DNA from 4 places in the Bacillus sp. ISL-46 genome. Region 4 is predicted to be linked to each of the others. Evidence: riboswitches for the same ligand, from Rfam matches in the RefSeq annotation. Region 4 holds a riboswitch; each other region holds the start of a gene.
What was found. A riboswitch is a leader RNA that binds a small molecule or an ion and turns the genes downstream of it on or off. The one in region 4 is predicted to bind cobalamin.
Positions count from the first base shown of each region.

Region 1: it holds a riboswitch for cobalamin, as region 4 does, so the genes downstream of both, J7E67_RS30255 (ribonucleoside-diphosphate reductase subunit alpha) here and J7E67_RS05170 (ABC transporter substrate-binding protein) in region 4, are expected to answer to the same signal.
Region 2: it holds a riboswitch for cobalamin, as region 4 does, so the genes downstream of both, metE (5-methyltetrahydropteroyltriglutamate--homocysteine S-methyltransferase) here and J7E67_RS05170 (ABC transporter substrate-binding protein) in region 4, are expected to answer to the same signal.
Region 3: it holds a riboswitch for cobalamin, as region 4 does, so the genes downstream of both, J7E67_RS03355 ((2Fe-2S) ferredoxin domain-containing protein) here and J7E67_RS05170 (ABC transporter substrate-binding protein) in region 4, are expected to answer to the same signal.

Region 1 is NZ_JAGGQR010000105.1:3,181-6,353, reverse strand. It holds gene J7E67_RS30260 (bifunctional metallophosphatase/5'-nucleotidase) at 1-1,282, shown strand, start outside; cobalamin riboswitch at 1,432-1,633, shown strand; gene J7E67_RS30255 (ribonucleoside-diphosphate reductase subunit alpha) at 1,765-3,173, shown strand, end outside.
Region 2 is NZ_JAGGQR010000046.1:13,992-17,164, reverse strand. It holds gene metE (5-methyltetrahydropteroyltriglutamate--homocysteine S-methyltransferase) at 1-1,456, opposite strand, end outside; cobalamin riboswitch at 1,716-1,896, opposite strand; gene rlmD (23S rRNA (uracil(1939)-C(5))-methyltransferase RlmD) at 2,291-3,173, opposite strand, start outside.
Region 3 is NZ_JAGGQR010000009.1:10,096-13,268, reverse strand. It holds gene cobJ (precorrin-3B C(17)-methyltransferase) at 1-1,320, opposite strand, end outside; gene J7E67_RS03355 ((2Fe-2S) ferredoxin domain-containing protein) at 1,374-1,757, opposite strand; cobalamin riboswitch at 1,885-2,062, opposite strand; cobalamin riboswitch at 2,241-2,429, opposite strand; gene J7E67_RS03350 (VCBS repeat-containing protein) at 2,723-3,173, opposite strand, start outside.
Region 4 is NZ_JAGGQR010000010.1:181,610-184,782, forward strand. It holds gene J7E67_RS05165 (FecCD family ABC transporter permease) at 1-723, opposite strand, end outside; gene J7E67_RS05170 (ABC transporter substrate-binding protein) at 689-1,654, opposite strand; cobalamin riboswitch at 1,848-2,039, opposite strand; gene ribH (6,7-dimethyl-8-ribityllumazine synthase) at 2,098-2,568, opposite strand; partial or broken gene ribB (3,4-dihydroxy-2-butanone-4-phosphate synthase) at 2,594-3,173, opposite strand, start outside.

The DNA of each region.
Region 1 (3,173 bases), on a different contig from region 4:
AACAATCGAGATCTTGAACAAACTGAGTTTTGACATCGGTACTGTTGGTAATCATGAATTTGATGAAGGTTTAACGGAACTGATGCGCCTCATAAAAGGGGGAACACATCCGAAAACTGGCAATTTTGCAGGTTCAAACTTCCCATGGATTGTTGCCAATGTAGTCAATGAGAAAACAGGAAAAACGATTCTGCCTCCTTATCAAGTGATCAAAGTAAATGGGATGCCCATTGGTTTTATCGGTGTGGTAACTACTGAGACTCCAACGCTTGTTGTCCCTAGCGGTGTGGCAGGATTAAAATTCACGGATGAAGTAGAAGCAATTAATCAGAATGTAGCGGAGTTGAAAAAACAAGGGGTAAAGTCGATTGTCGTTTTAGCCCATAACCCAGGCACTTCAGGTACAAACGGAGAAAATCCAGCAGGGCAGCTTGTCGATATCGCAAACCAGGTCGACGATGAAGTGGATATCATCTTCGGCGGCCATAACCATGCCTATATGAACGCAACGATTGACAATAAACTAGTTGTTCAATCCTATTCCTATGGAACTGCTTTCTCTGATGTTGATCTTGAGATAGATCCTAAAACAAAGGATATTGTCTCAAAAAGAGCTGAGATTGTAACTACCTTTCAAGAAGGAATCGAGCCCGATCCCGAAATAAAGAAAATGATAGAAGGATATGAAGCAAAAATAGAACCGATAGTTAATCAAGTTGTTGGCTCTTCATCTGAAAGTCTGACGGCCAAGCAAAATGAAAATGGTGAGTCAGTGCTTGGCGATTTCATTGCGGATGCACAAAGGAAAGCGTTGAATACCGAATTAGCCTTTATGAATCCTGGCGGCATTCGAGCCGATATTGATCCTGGCGATATCACCTGGGGAGAAATTTACACGGTACAGCCCTTTAATAATGACCTTGTCAAAATGTCGATGACGGGACAGCAAATCCGAGAATTGCTTAACCAGCAGTGGGGGGCAACAAAAACGAACATGCTGCAGATTTCTGGCTTAAGCTATACTTGGAATCCAAATAAACCAGCAGGGCAAAGGGTAGTGAGCACCAAGCTTCCAGATGGCACGGAAATGGATCCTAATAAATCCTATTCTGTGACAGCGAATATTTTTCTTTCTGGAGGCGGAGATGGATTTACTGTATTTACTCAAGCTAAAAACAAAGAAGTCGGACCCGTTGACCTTGATGCATTAGTTAACTTCAGTAAAGCCCAGCCAAAACCGTTCACTTATGGCATTCAAAATAGAATACAAAGGGTTCAGTGACATCCTTGGTGTTTTAAAAAAAGGTGTCAGGCCAGATAGGTTTCATTTTTATTTAATAATAGACTTGAATTATTTTGGTGACTATACTATTATTTAAATTAATCGATTCACTATATATTGTTTCAATAAATAATAATCAAACTATATATTGTGTTAACCTTAAGAGACGATGCCATTGTGGCTTAATAGGGAATCTGGTGTAAATCCAGAACTGCCCCCGCAACTGTAAATGCTGACGAAATGAGCAAACCACTGTATAAGAAATGTCTAATCTATTAGGTACTTATATGGGAAGGGTTCAAAGTAGGAAGAAGCATGAGTCAGGAGACCTGTCTTTCTTAAGATGTTTCAACTTCTTCGGGGATTGAGAAGATGAACGGTGGCGACAGGAGGCATTGGATTTTTTTATTCCTTTTGTAGTGTATCGTTTCATCCGCTCAATTACCGTTGAGCGGATTTTTTTTATTATAGGGGGAAATGTAATGATAACTAAGGAGATTCAAGCAGAACTTAATTACGTATTAGAATCTATTAATCAAGTTTCAGAAAAATATCAGATAGATACTACGGAGCTTAAAGAGCAAATTAGTAAACTGGATGAAACAGAGGGGGAAGCTAATCACCAAGCCTTATTATATGCTGTGAATCAAATTGCAATAGACCAACCAAATTGGACATTTGTCGCTGCCCGTTTGTATCTGAATGAATTATATAGAAAGTCAGCAAAAAATCGAGGCTATAATCGTTCTTTAAAATATGGAGATTTTTATAGATTAATAAAAGAATTGACTGATACCGGGATATATTCTCATAATTTACTTAGCTTATATAGCAAAGATGAAATCGAGCAACTAGCAAAAGAGATAAATCCAGATAAAGATTTATTATTTAATTACATAGGGTTATTTTTACTGGCGGATCGCTATCTGGCTCAAGATCATAATAGAAATGTATATGAACTCCCGCAGGAGAGGTTCATGATTATTGCCATGACGATTATGAAGGATGAAAAGAAGTCCATCCGCTTCCAACTTGTAAAGGAAGCGTATTGGGCACTTAGTAATTTATATATGACGGTTGCTACCCCCACTTTAGCGAATGCAGGCAAAAGCTTTGGTCAGCTTTCCTCCTGCTTTATTGATACAGTAGATGATTCCCTTGATAGCATCTATTTAAATAATTGGGATATTGCTCGGCTAAGCAAGGATGGCGGTGGTATAGGGATTTATTATGGTAAAGTTCGTGCCCTTGGTTCCGATATTAAGAAATTCAAAGGAAACTCTTCCGGAATTGTGCCATGGATTAAATTGTTAAATAATACAGCTGTCAGTGTTGATCAGTTAGGTCAACGGCAAGGTGCCATTGCGGTTTACCTAGATTTATTTCATAAAGATATCATGAACGGTTTTCTCGATTTGAAAACCAATAATGGGGATGAACGCCGTAAGGCCCATGACATTTTCACGGGTGTCACGATACCAGACCTATTTATGAAAAAATTAGAAGAGAAAGATGAGGATGGAAGAAGTATTGGGCAGTGGCATACATTTTGTCCCCATCAAGTAAAACAATTTATGGGCTGGAAGGATGAAAAAGGGAACCTTCTCGGACTTGAGGATTTTTATGATGAAACGGATGTTAAATTATTTACCGAGAAATATGAAGAGGCCGCAGGTAACCCGCTTCTTCCTCGTAAAACCTACCGTGCCATGGATATTATGACACGAATCATGGTTGCTCAATTAGAAACAGGAACACCATACATGTTCTATCGTGATGAAGTAAACAGGCAAAATCCGAATAAGCATGTATTGGGTAAGGGCCGAACTTCTATTTACTGCAGTAATTTATGTACAGAAATTGCTCAAAATATGTCCGCAACGACGATTGT
Region 2 (3,173 bases), on a different contig from region 4:
CTAAAACATCCAGTCCTATTTCTTCTTGAATTTGAATCCAACGGGCTGTTTCACTTTTTAGAAACGCTGCATACTCAGCGTCTGTAATTTCCTTTTTACGCCATGCTGTACGTGTCCGTTTTACTTGATCTGACTGAGGGAAGCTGCCAATGGTTGTGGTTGGGTAATCCGGTAAATGTAATGCCTCTTTCTGCAAAGGCTGGCGTTCGTTAAACGTCAATGGACGGGTAAAATGCTCTGGCTTTACTTGTGATACCAGCTCTTTCACACGTGCATTTTTCCTCGCCTTATGCTGCTCTAATGCTTCAGTCGCTATCATACTTTGTGATACGCTCTTATTTCCAGTCCAGTTCTCGTCACGAAAATAGGATGTGATATGTGCTAACTCAACAATTTTCTCATCGGCAAATGACAAAGCATTTGTTAATGTCGCATCTAGACGCGTTTCAGCCTTCGTCGTCACAGGTACATGCTGTAAACTACATGAAGACTGAATCCAAGCTTCTTTTACCCCGCTTAATGATAAAATAGCTTTTGTATTCATTGCTTTTTCAGCCAAATTCGCCCGCCAAATATCACGTCCATTTACGATACCAATTCCTAATACTTTGTCTTGTGGGAACCCGTGTTTTCGAAGTGAAGCCATATTCTCTTCGGCACCATGTATGAAATCAAGACCAATCCCTGCAACAGGTAATTGAGACAGCTCTTCATACGCTGATAGTCCTTCAAAATAGGTTTGCAACATGATTTGTGCAGCCGGTACTTCTTCTGCTAACTGTTTGTAAATTTCTTGCACTAGTTTTACATCATCTGCTGTTAGGGAAAGGGTTAGTGCTGGTTCTTCCACTTGAATCCACTGTGCCCCAGCCTCTACAAGTTGCTGGAATACTTGAGCATATAACGGTAAGAGTTTTAAAATAAACAATGCTTTGGTTTTGGCATCGTATCCTTTCGTTAATTTAACAAAAGTAAAAGGACCGATTATTGTAGGCTTTGTAATAAGACCTAATTCCTCTTTGGCCTCTTCAAAATAATCTAAAATGTAGTTTTTGGTTAATTGTAATGACTTGCCTTCATACTCAGGTACAATGTAGTGATAGTTTGTGTTAAACCACTTTGTCATCTCACAAGCCACAACATGGCTTGCCCCACGGGCCATTTCATAATAAGTGGTTAGATCGACTTCACTACCTGTCCACTTATAACGATTTGGGATCAATCCGAACATTGCCGCATGGTCAAGCATACGGTCATAAATGGTAAAATCCCCAACTGTTAGTAACTCTAAGCCTAATGATTGCTGGCGCTTCAAATTATTCAAGCGATTCGTTTTCATCTCGAAAATAAATTGCTCCTCTGATATCGCACCCTTCCAAAAAGATTCTACACAACGTTTCCACTCCCGATTATCACCAATGTACGGGTAACCAATAGCAGTACTTACTAAATTCATTTTACATTCCTCCTGTTTTAAATTTACATATTCCCAAATAGAACAAAAGGCGCTGGAGCTGGATTCAGAGAACTAGTTCACGTTATCCAAAATAAATGATTTGATAATCTCCTATACAACAAAAAAGCCATCTCCACAAAATGGAAATGGCTTTACAATCAAGTTAAAGGTATGCTTATAAAAATATGCATAAACATCGCTGCTCATAACTCGTTTGTCGTACAAATGACTGTCACCACCTATTTCCACGTAGGTATCTGGTGTGTACTAGAATTTGGCAGGTCTCCTGGCTTATCATCATTGCTCCTCACACCTTCCCATCATTTGACAGTGGTATTTGTGATTCACTCCGATTTACAGTTGCGGGACAGCGACGGAATTACACCGTTCTTCCCTTTTAAGCCAAGCCTTAGCTTGGCACCAATTCTTACACGATATGTAATTTTCACTAACTATAGCATATTAATAATATGAAGTACATAATTTTCTGAAAAGTATTCAGCATGATTATATGGTCATATCAAGATGTTGCTGGGTTATACATCCTTTTATTTCTTTTGGTCACTTTGTTTGCTGGGTACTTACCACAAAAAAGCATCAGGGTTTCGAAAAAAGTCCCACCGAATCATGGCAATGATCTTTACGGTTATATTTCTAGTCCATATGCTTATTCCTGTTTGATATTTAAAATCCACATTAATGTATAAAAAATCTGTCAATCCCCGAAGTTTGTATAATTTTGTTAATTATATAAAAGGGCTAGATGCCATTGGCTGGTTTCTCCCAGACAGCATCTAACCCACTATTCATCTTAGTCCCTTTATCCAGTGTGATTTAAAGGTTTTTTAATACAATCTTCGCGACCGCTTCCACATGCGTGGTCATCGGAAACATATCGACCGGCTGCACTTCCACCGTTTTGTATCCTCCGTCCTCCAATATCCGTAAATCTCTTGCTAGGGTGGCTGGATTACACGATACATAAACGACCTTTTTCGGTTTCATCTCAATAATGGTCTGCAGCAAGGCCTCGTCACAGCCTTTGCGCGGCGGGTCAACAACCAAAACATCGGCGACATTACCTTCCTTATACCACTTTGGTATAACAACCTCCGCTTCCCCTGCAGCAAACTCTGTATTCGTCATCTCATTTAACGCTGCATTCCGCTTAGCATCCTCTATTGCCTCTGGAACAACTTCTACGCCGAATACTTTCCTTGCTTTTTGTGCTAAAAATAGAGAAATCGTTCCGATTCCACAGTAAGCATCAATGACGCTTTCTTCACCGCTAAGGTCCGCATATTCAAGCGCCTTATCATATAACACCTTTGTTTGAACAGGGTTTACTTGGTAAAAGGACAGTGCAGAAATGGCAAATTTCACATCCCCGATATAGTCATAGATGACTTCATTCCCCCACCAAACTGTCGTTTTTTCCCCCATGATGACGTTTGTGCGCTTCGAATTGACATTATGGACGATTGACTTTACCTTCGGGAGCCGCGCAACAATTTGCTCAACCAGCTGATTTTTCTGAGGAAGATCCGCCGTCCTCGTGATAATTACTACCATGAGCTCTCCCGTCTGCTGACCATAACGAGCCATAATGTGTCTGAGTACACCTTTATGAGATTCCTCGTGATACGCACGAATCCCTAGCTCGCTGCATATTTCCTTTACCGTCTGAACCGCTTCATTAATTTCAGGCAATTGAATG
Region 3 (3,173 bases), on a different contig from region 4:
GCAGCCATTCACACCTAGTTTCAATTCTTTGGGGAGTTCAATGCCGCCAAGTCTTTCCTGCAGCTCATCGGCATAAGGGATGGAATCCTTCTTTTCTCCGTCACAAAAATCACAGGCTTTTACGGTTAATACGTCACCAACAGGAGCAATCAAAAAGTTGGCCGCCGCTAGTTTTTCAACAATCTCATCAGGCTTTGAGGTTAAAATTTGCAGCTTCATAAAATGGTCTTGTGTGTATTCCATGACACCTTCTTCTCCGACAATTTCGGAAAGAATGACCATTTGAGTCGCGGTAAATTTTTTATTGGCGACTCCAGGGCTGACCGCTACCTCAAAAATAGATTGAAAATCTTGCTTCACCAATAAACCTTGGGATGGTCCATCGTTCTCACCAAGGATCATTTGCAAGGCTTCCTCGGCCAGCTCTCTTGGCGACTCTTTCACTGAGGTTGGGGTGACTAGTTCCTTGTTTACCGGTGTTACATCTTCCATTTGCTCCAGTGCCCATGGTTCGGCTTCCTTTTGCAGTCGCTGATGCGGTTTCAACGGCTGAATTGCCTGATTTAATGTATACTTCCGCTGATAACCGCGCGGAGTGATGATCAAGCCGTCGTAGAAAAATGTGGAAGAGTTGCCAATTAAAACGGTGGTTAACATGCCAATTTCATGTTCGAGCATCTCTTGTAAATTGGTTAAGACGATCTTTTGACTATCACGGTAAGCACTCTTTACCAATCCTACAGGGGTTTCTGGCGAGCGATATTTTAGTAGAATTTTTTGAGCTTCCATGATCTGCCGTGTTCTTCTCCCGCTTTTTGGATTATATAAAGCAATCACAAAATCAGCTTGAGCGGCCGCTTCGATTCGTTTCTCGATTATGCTCCAAGGTGTCAAATGGTCACTTAAGCTGATCGTACAGGCATCATGCATGACCGGCGCGCCTAATAAAGAAGCACAGGAGTTGATGGCAGAAATGCCAGGTACCACCTCCACTTCTACCCCTGAGTCTTTTTTCCAGCCTTTTTCGATTAGCACTTCGTAAACCAGTCCTGCCATTCCATATACACCGGCATCACCGCTTGAAATGACGGCTACCGTGTAACCGAGTTCGGCCTGTTTCACTGCCTCCTGGGCCCGGCTCACTTCTTCTGTCATTCCTGTGCTGATGATTTGCTTTCCAGCTATTAATCCCTTGATTAAATCAACGTAGGTTTTGTAGCCGATGATGATATCACTTTCTTCGATGGCTTCTTTTGCCCGTCCGGTGATATGTTTTTCATCACCGGGGCCAAAACCAATAACTAATAATTTGCCTTTCACACTATTACGCCACCTTCCAAAATTTCAAACTAGAATCCAGATACTATCCGCTGTTAAATCTTTTCTTTAACAGCTTTTTGTACTCCTTCGATGCATTCCGACCCTTCTGGCTGTATGAATCCTTCTTCGGAATATTCATAGATCGCATGCTCCTGAAGGCAATGACCTTCCGCCAGATGACGCCTTACAATCGTAGCTCCCACTTCTGGCGTCACGTTTTTATACCAGGTCCCGTCTGGATAAACGATAGCAACGGGAGCGTCCTTACATCTCCCATTGCATCTCGTTCTTGTTGTATGTACGAGTGAATCTAAGTTTAAATTGGTGATTTCATTCCGAATCGCTTGTGTCGCTTCCTCCCCACCCTTTCTCATACAGCTGCTGCCGTTGCAAATGAAAACATGGTGTTTCGTCCCTTGTAAATTCCAAGTAGTCATGTCACACTCTCCTTTTCGTTTTTTACGTAAAAAAAGCACCCCTATGGACATAGGGGTGCAGAATATATACACACAAAAAAATAGCGGTGTATGATCAGCACTTCTACCTATGTTCCCGTAGGTTGATGGAAGTTATTAGGTAAAGGCAGGTCTCCTGACTTAGGTTCATCATTCCATTGCGTCTTCCCGAATTCCTTCAGTGACATCTGCAATGAACTCCCCATACAGTGGCGGGTACCGTGACGGATTTAAACCGTACTTCCCAATTAAGCACATATTCGTGCACCTATCCTAATCTATTCAATTGTTAAAATGGCTTGTTCCTTCTAAAGCTAAACTATGAGAATTAAAAATGATTTAGAATCATCAAAACGAAAAAAATCCGTTCAACATTAGTTGAACGGATAAAACGTCAGCACAAAGAAAGTTAATAAATAATCCTTTTTGTCCAAACGTTCCATCTTCTCAACCCCCGAAGAAATCGAAACTTAAAAAGCTAAGACAGGTCTCCTGACTTGTGTTTCTTCCTACTTTAGACCCTTCCCGAATCGTCAATAAATAAACGGTCCAGTGGTTTGTCTATTTCGTCCACACTTACAGTTGCGGGGACAGTTCTGGCCTTTCACCAGATTCCCTATTAAGCCCTAAGGCATCTTAACTAATAGTTAACAAATTCATATGTAATTTTAAGAGATAATAATTATACTAGTCTAACAAATAGAATATTTCAAGTGCTTTTTTAATTCCCTTATATTATTTTAGGGGATCGGCATAGCTATCGGATTTGAAAGGCTCGATAAAACGATGGTTTAAAAATTAAAAATTTTTATTCCTTTCTGATTACAAAAGGGTGTCCCTATTTTTAAGGACACCCTAGCTAATTTTTGATTAACAATTATTCCATTAGGCCTCTTATGTTAGGTGAAAAAGTTTTTGTTCATTTCTTTTATTAAAAGGTCCAATTGTTACATCTCCCCACCAAAGGTGGCCACTGTCTGTCTGTCAGGACCAAACTCCTGACCATTCCATTTCAATACAGTTTGTACATATCCCAGACTGTCCGCATTATACCTGCCAGCTATCCTTTGATACGCTTCGAGTTCATATCTATTATCCCTGTTAAAATCAATCGGGTATAAACCAGACAAAGGATTCACCCACCCATTAATAGGAGCCCTTAATATTCCTTGGGGGTTATAGATTTCCGATAAATATTCCTTCCCCTTATAAATAAGGTCAAGAATATACTTTTCTCTAAGACGATAACTGATTACCTTTGCTTTGTATTGATTTTCATATGTCACATCGTACTTATAGGAATCATTGAATGCATCTGAATCAAATATTTGTCTAATTTGACCGTTCATATAAGAAAAAATATACGCATAGACCGTGCCGGCGCTTCCTCCGGTGTCA
Region 4 (3,173 bases):
CTCTTCACCAAACGACATGGCGTTTAGTTCCTTTGCATTAAAAATCAGCAGGCCTGAGCCAATGATAAAAAATGGCAAAATGATCTTTATGTACTCCCAGCCTCTCATCGATACACTTCCTAATAGCCAGCCAATAATTTGCCTCAACTCATCTCCAGTAAGCGCAATCATCAGCGAAATAATTGCCCCTAAGAAGGAGCTAAAAATTATCCCTGTTAAAATAATCGTTTCCACTCTCATCGAACGCTCTATTTTACTGGCGAAAGTAAGGACTAAAAAGATGGTTAAAAAGGAAAATAAAATACTTAGCAATGGTAATGTGAAGGAACCAATAAAAGGAATAGATAGATGGAAAAACAGTGTCAACACCGCTCCAACTGACGCCCCGGAGGATACACCCAATGTATAAGGATCTGCTAACGGATTTCTTAGCAGACCTTGGAAGACTGCCCCTGCAATAGCAAGAGAAGCCCCGACAAGACCAGATAAAATCACTCTAGGTAAGCGAATGTTAAGGACAATACTTGAATACATAGGGTCAATTGTCTCCAATGAAATAACCCCAAATAATTTAGCACTGATAATCTTAATAATTGTTAAGATTGGAACCGAAACTGTTCCAATTGAAATCCCTAATAAAAAAGCTAGAACAAGGAACATTCCAGCTATTATATAGGCTAAATATTTATTATTTAAAAATCTCAGGATAGACAGCCTTTGCAAGATCTTCTACTCCTTCAACGATCCGAGGGCCTGAGCGAGTCACGCGATCAGAATCCACATCGACTACATGCTTATTTTTTACAGCGTTGACCGTTTCCCAGCCCTTTCTAGTTAAAACTTGTTCCGCCGGATTTTTGACATAGTATCCATAGGTAGTCAGGATTACATCTGGATTGCGTTTAATCATCGCCTCTTGATCAATTTTAATCCAGCCTTCTTGATCATTTGCGATGTTTTCCGCATTAATTATATTTAGCATTTGATCCATAAAGGTATTCTTGCCAGGTGTATAAATTTCTGGAGCGGGTGAAACTTCAACTAATACCTTTTTCTTTTCTTTTATTTCCCCAGCCTTTGCTTTAATTTCGGCCAATTTATCCTTCATCCCTTTAATCATCTCATCGGCTTTCGCTGTTTCACCGGTAGCTTTCCCAATCATATCAATGGAATCATAAACTTGGTCAAAATTTTGCGCATCATTAACAACCAAAACGGTAATTCCAGCATCTTTAAGCTGCTGAAGCCCTGCTTCAGAATTATGAGCGGACGATGCATGTGCTAGCACTAAATCTGGTTTTAAGGAAATGATTTTTTCTAAGTTTATTTCCTGTCCGCCGATTTTTTCTTTTTTCGTCGCTGCTTCCGGATAATTATCGAAATCAGACACTCCCACCACTTCTTTGTCAAGTCCTAATGCAAATGCAATTTCTGTATTACTTGGAATTAGTGAAACGATCTTTTCAGGTTTCTTTTCGATGATAACTTTAGTTTTGGCAGCATCAGTAAGTGTAACTGGATAGGTTATTTCCGCTGTTTTCTTTTCTACACTAGTTTTATTTTCTTCGTTAACTTCGTCTTTCTTTTCAGCACATCCTGCTAAAACTCCTACTGTCAATAATACTACTAACAGCAATGAATACAATTTTTTCATTTTTCTCCCTGCTTTCTGTGTAATTACCTTATGTAACAAAAAATAATTCCTCTTGTGCTAAACACAATTGCTTGGATAACAACAAAAAAACATCTCCACACTGTTAATGGAGATGTTGGTATGATTAGATTCAATTACTAGTGAAAAGTAAAAGGAGTCTAGCCTTCAACACCTTCCTATCCTCGTAGGTTTATTGGCGCACAAGAATTAGGCAGGTTTCCTGGCTCATGATCATCGCTTCCTATGCCTTCCCATCGAATTCGACAGTGGCACCATATAGGTTGCTCTCATTTACAGTGGCGGGACCGCGTTGGCTTATACCAAACTTCCCTTTTAAGCTGAAAATCTTTCGTAAAGATTTAGCACCTAATTTTTAAAAATATTTTTTGTTAAATTCATTATAGAAAAGGTGGAATGATTTGTATATGTTTTTTGCAATAATTTTATAGTTCAATCGTTCTGCATAAATTTGCCATTTCAATAGCTGCCGATGCTGCGTCCCAACCTTTATTACCTGCTTTTGTTCCGGCACGCTCAATCGCTTGTTCAATAGAATCCGTGGTTAACACTCCAAAAATGACCGGAATGCCACTACTTAAATTAATTGCGGAAACCCCTTTTGCCACTTCATTACAAACAAAGTCAAAATGTGGAGTAGAGCCGCGAATGACTGTGCCGAGCGTGATAACTGCATCATATTTTTTGCTATTAGCCATTTTTTGGGCAATTAATGAAATCTCAAATGCACCTGGTACCCAGGCAATATCTACGTCTGTCTCACTGACGCCATGTCTTTTAAGTGCATCCTGTGCACCGCCTAATAATTTACTTGTAATGAATTCATTAAAACGTCCAACCACGATTCCAACTTTTAATCCTGAGCCAACTAAATTTCCTTCAAAAATATTACCCATGAGTATGCCTCCTAAATTTGTTTTAAACTTCCCGCTTAACTAAGTTTTCCTTGTTGTTTCGGTATTCTACTAAATCTTTAATCGTTATCATTTTAATGTTTAGCTTATCAGCAATTTTACGCAGTTGGGGGACACGTGCCATCGTGCCATCGTCATTCATGATTTCACAAATGACACCAGCAGGCTTGGCACCGCATAAAATTGCAAGGTCTACAGCTGCTTCTGTATGCCCCGTTCTGCTCAAGACTCCGCCTTTTTTAGCAATTAGCGGAAACATATGCCCTGGTCTTAAAAAATCAGATGCTTTTGATTCCGGGTCAACCATACTCAACACCGTTGCTGAACGTTCAAATGCAGAAATGCCAGTGGTAGAAAATTTATGGTCAATGCTTACGGTAAAAGCTGTTCGATTTGGATCCGTGTTCTTGGAAACCATTGGATGTAAGTCGAGCTTTTGAGCTAATGCCTCGTCAATGGGAACACAGATTAGACCTCTTCCGTGAGTGGCCATAAGATTTATAACCTCAGGCGTTGCTTTTTCAGCAAGAGAAATAAAGTCCCCTTCATTTTCCCTGTTCTCATCATCGCAGGCAATAACAACCTTT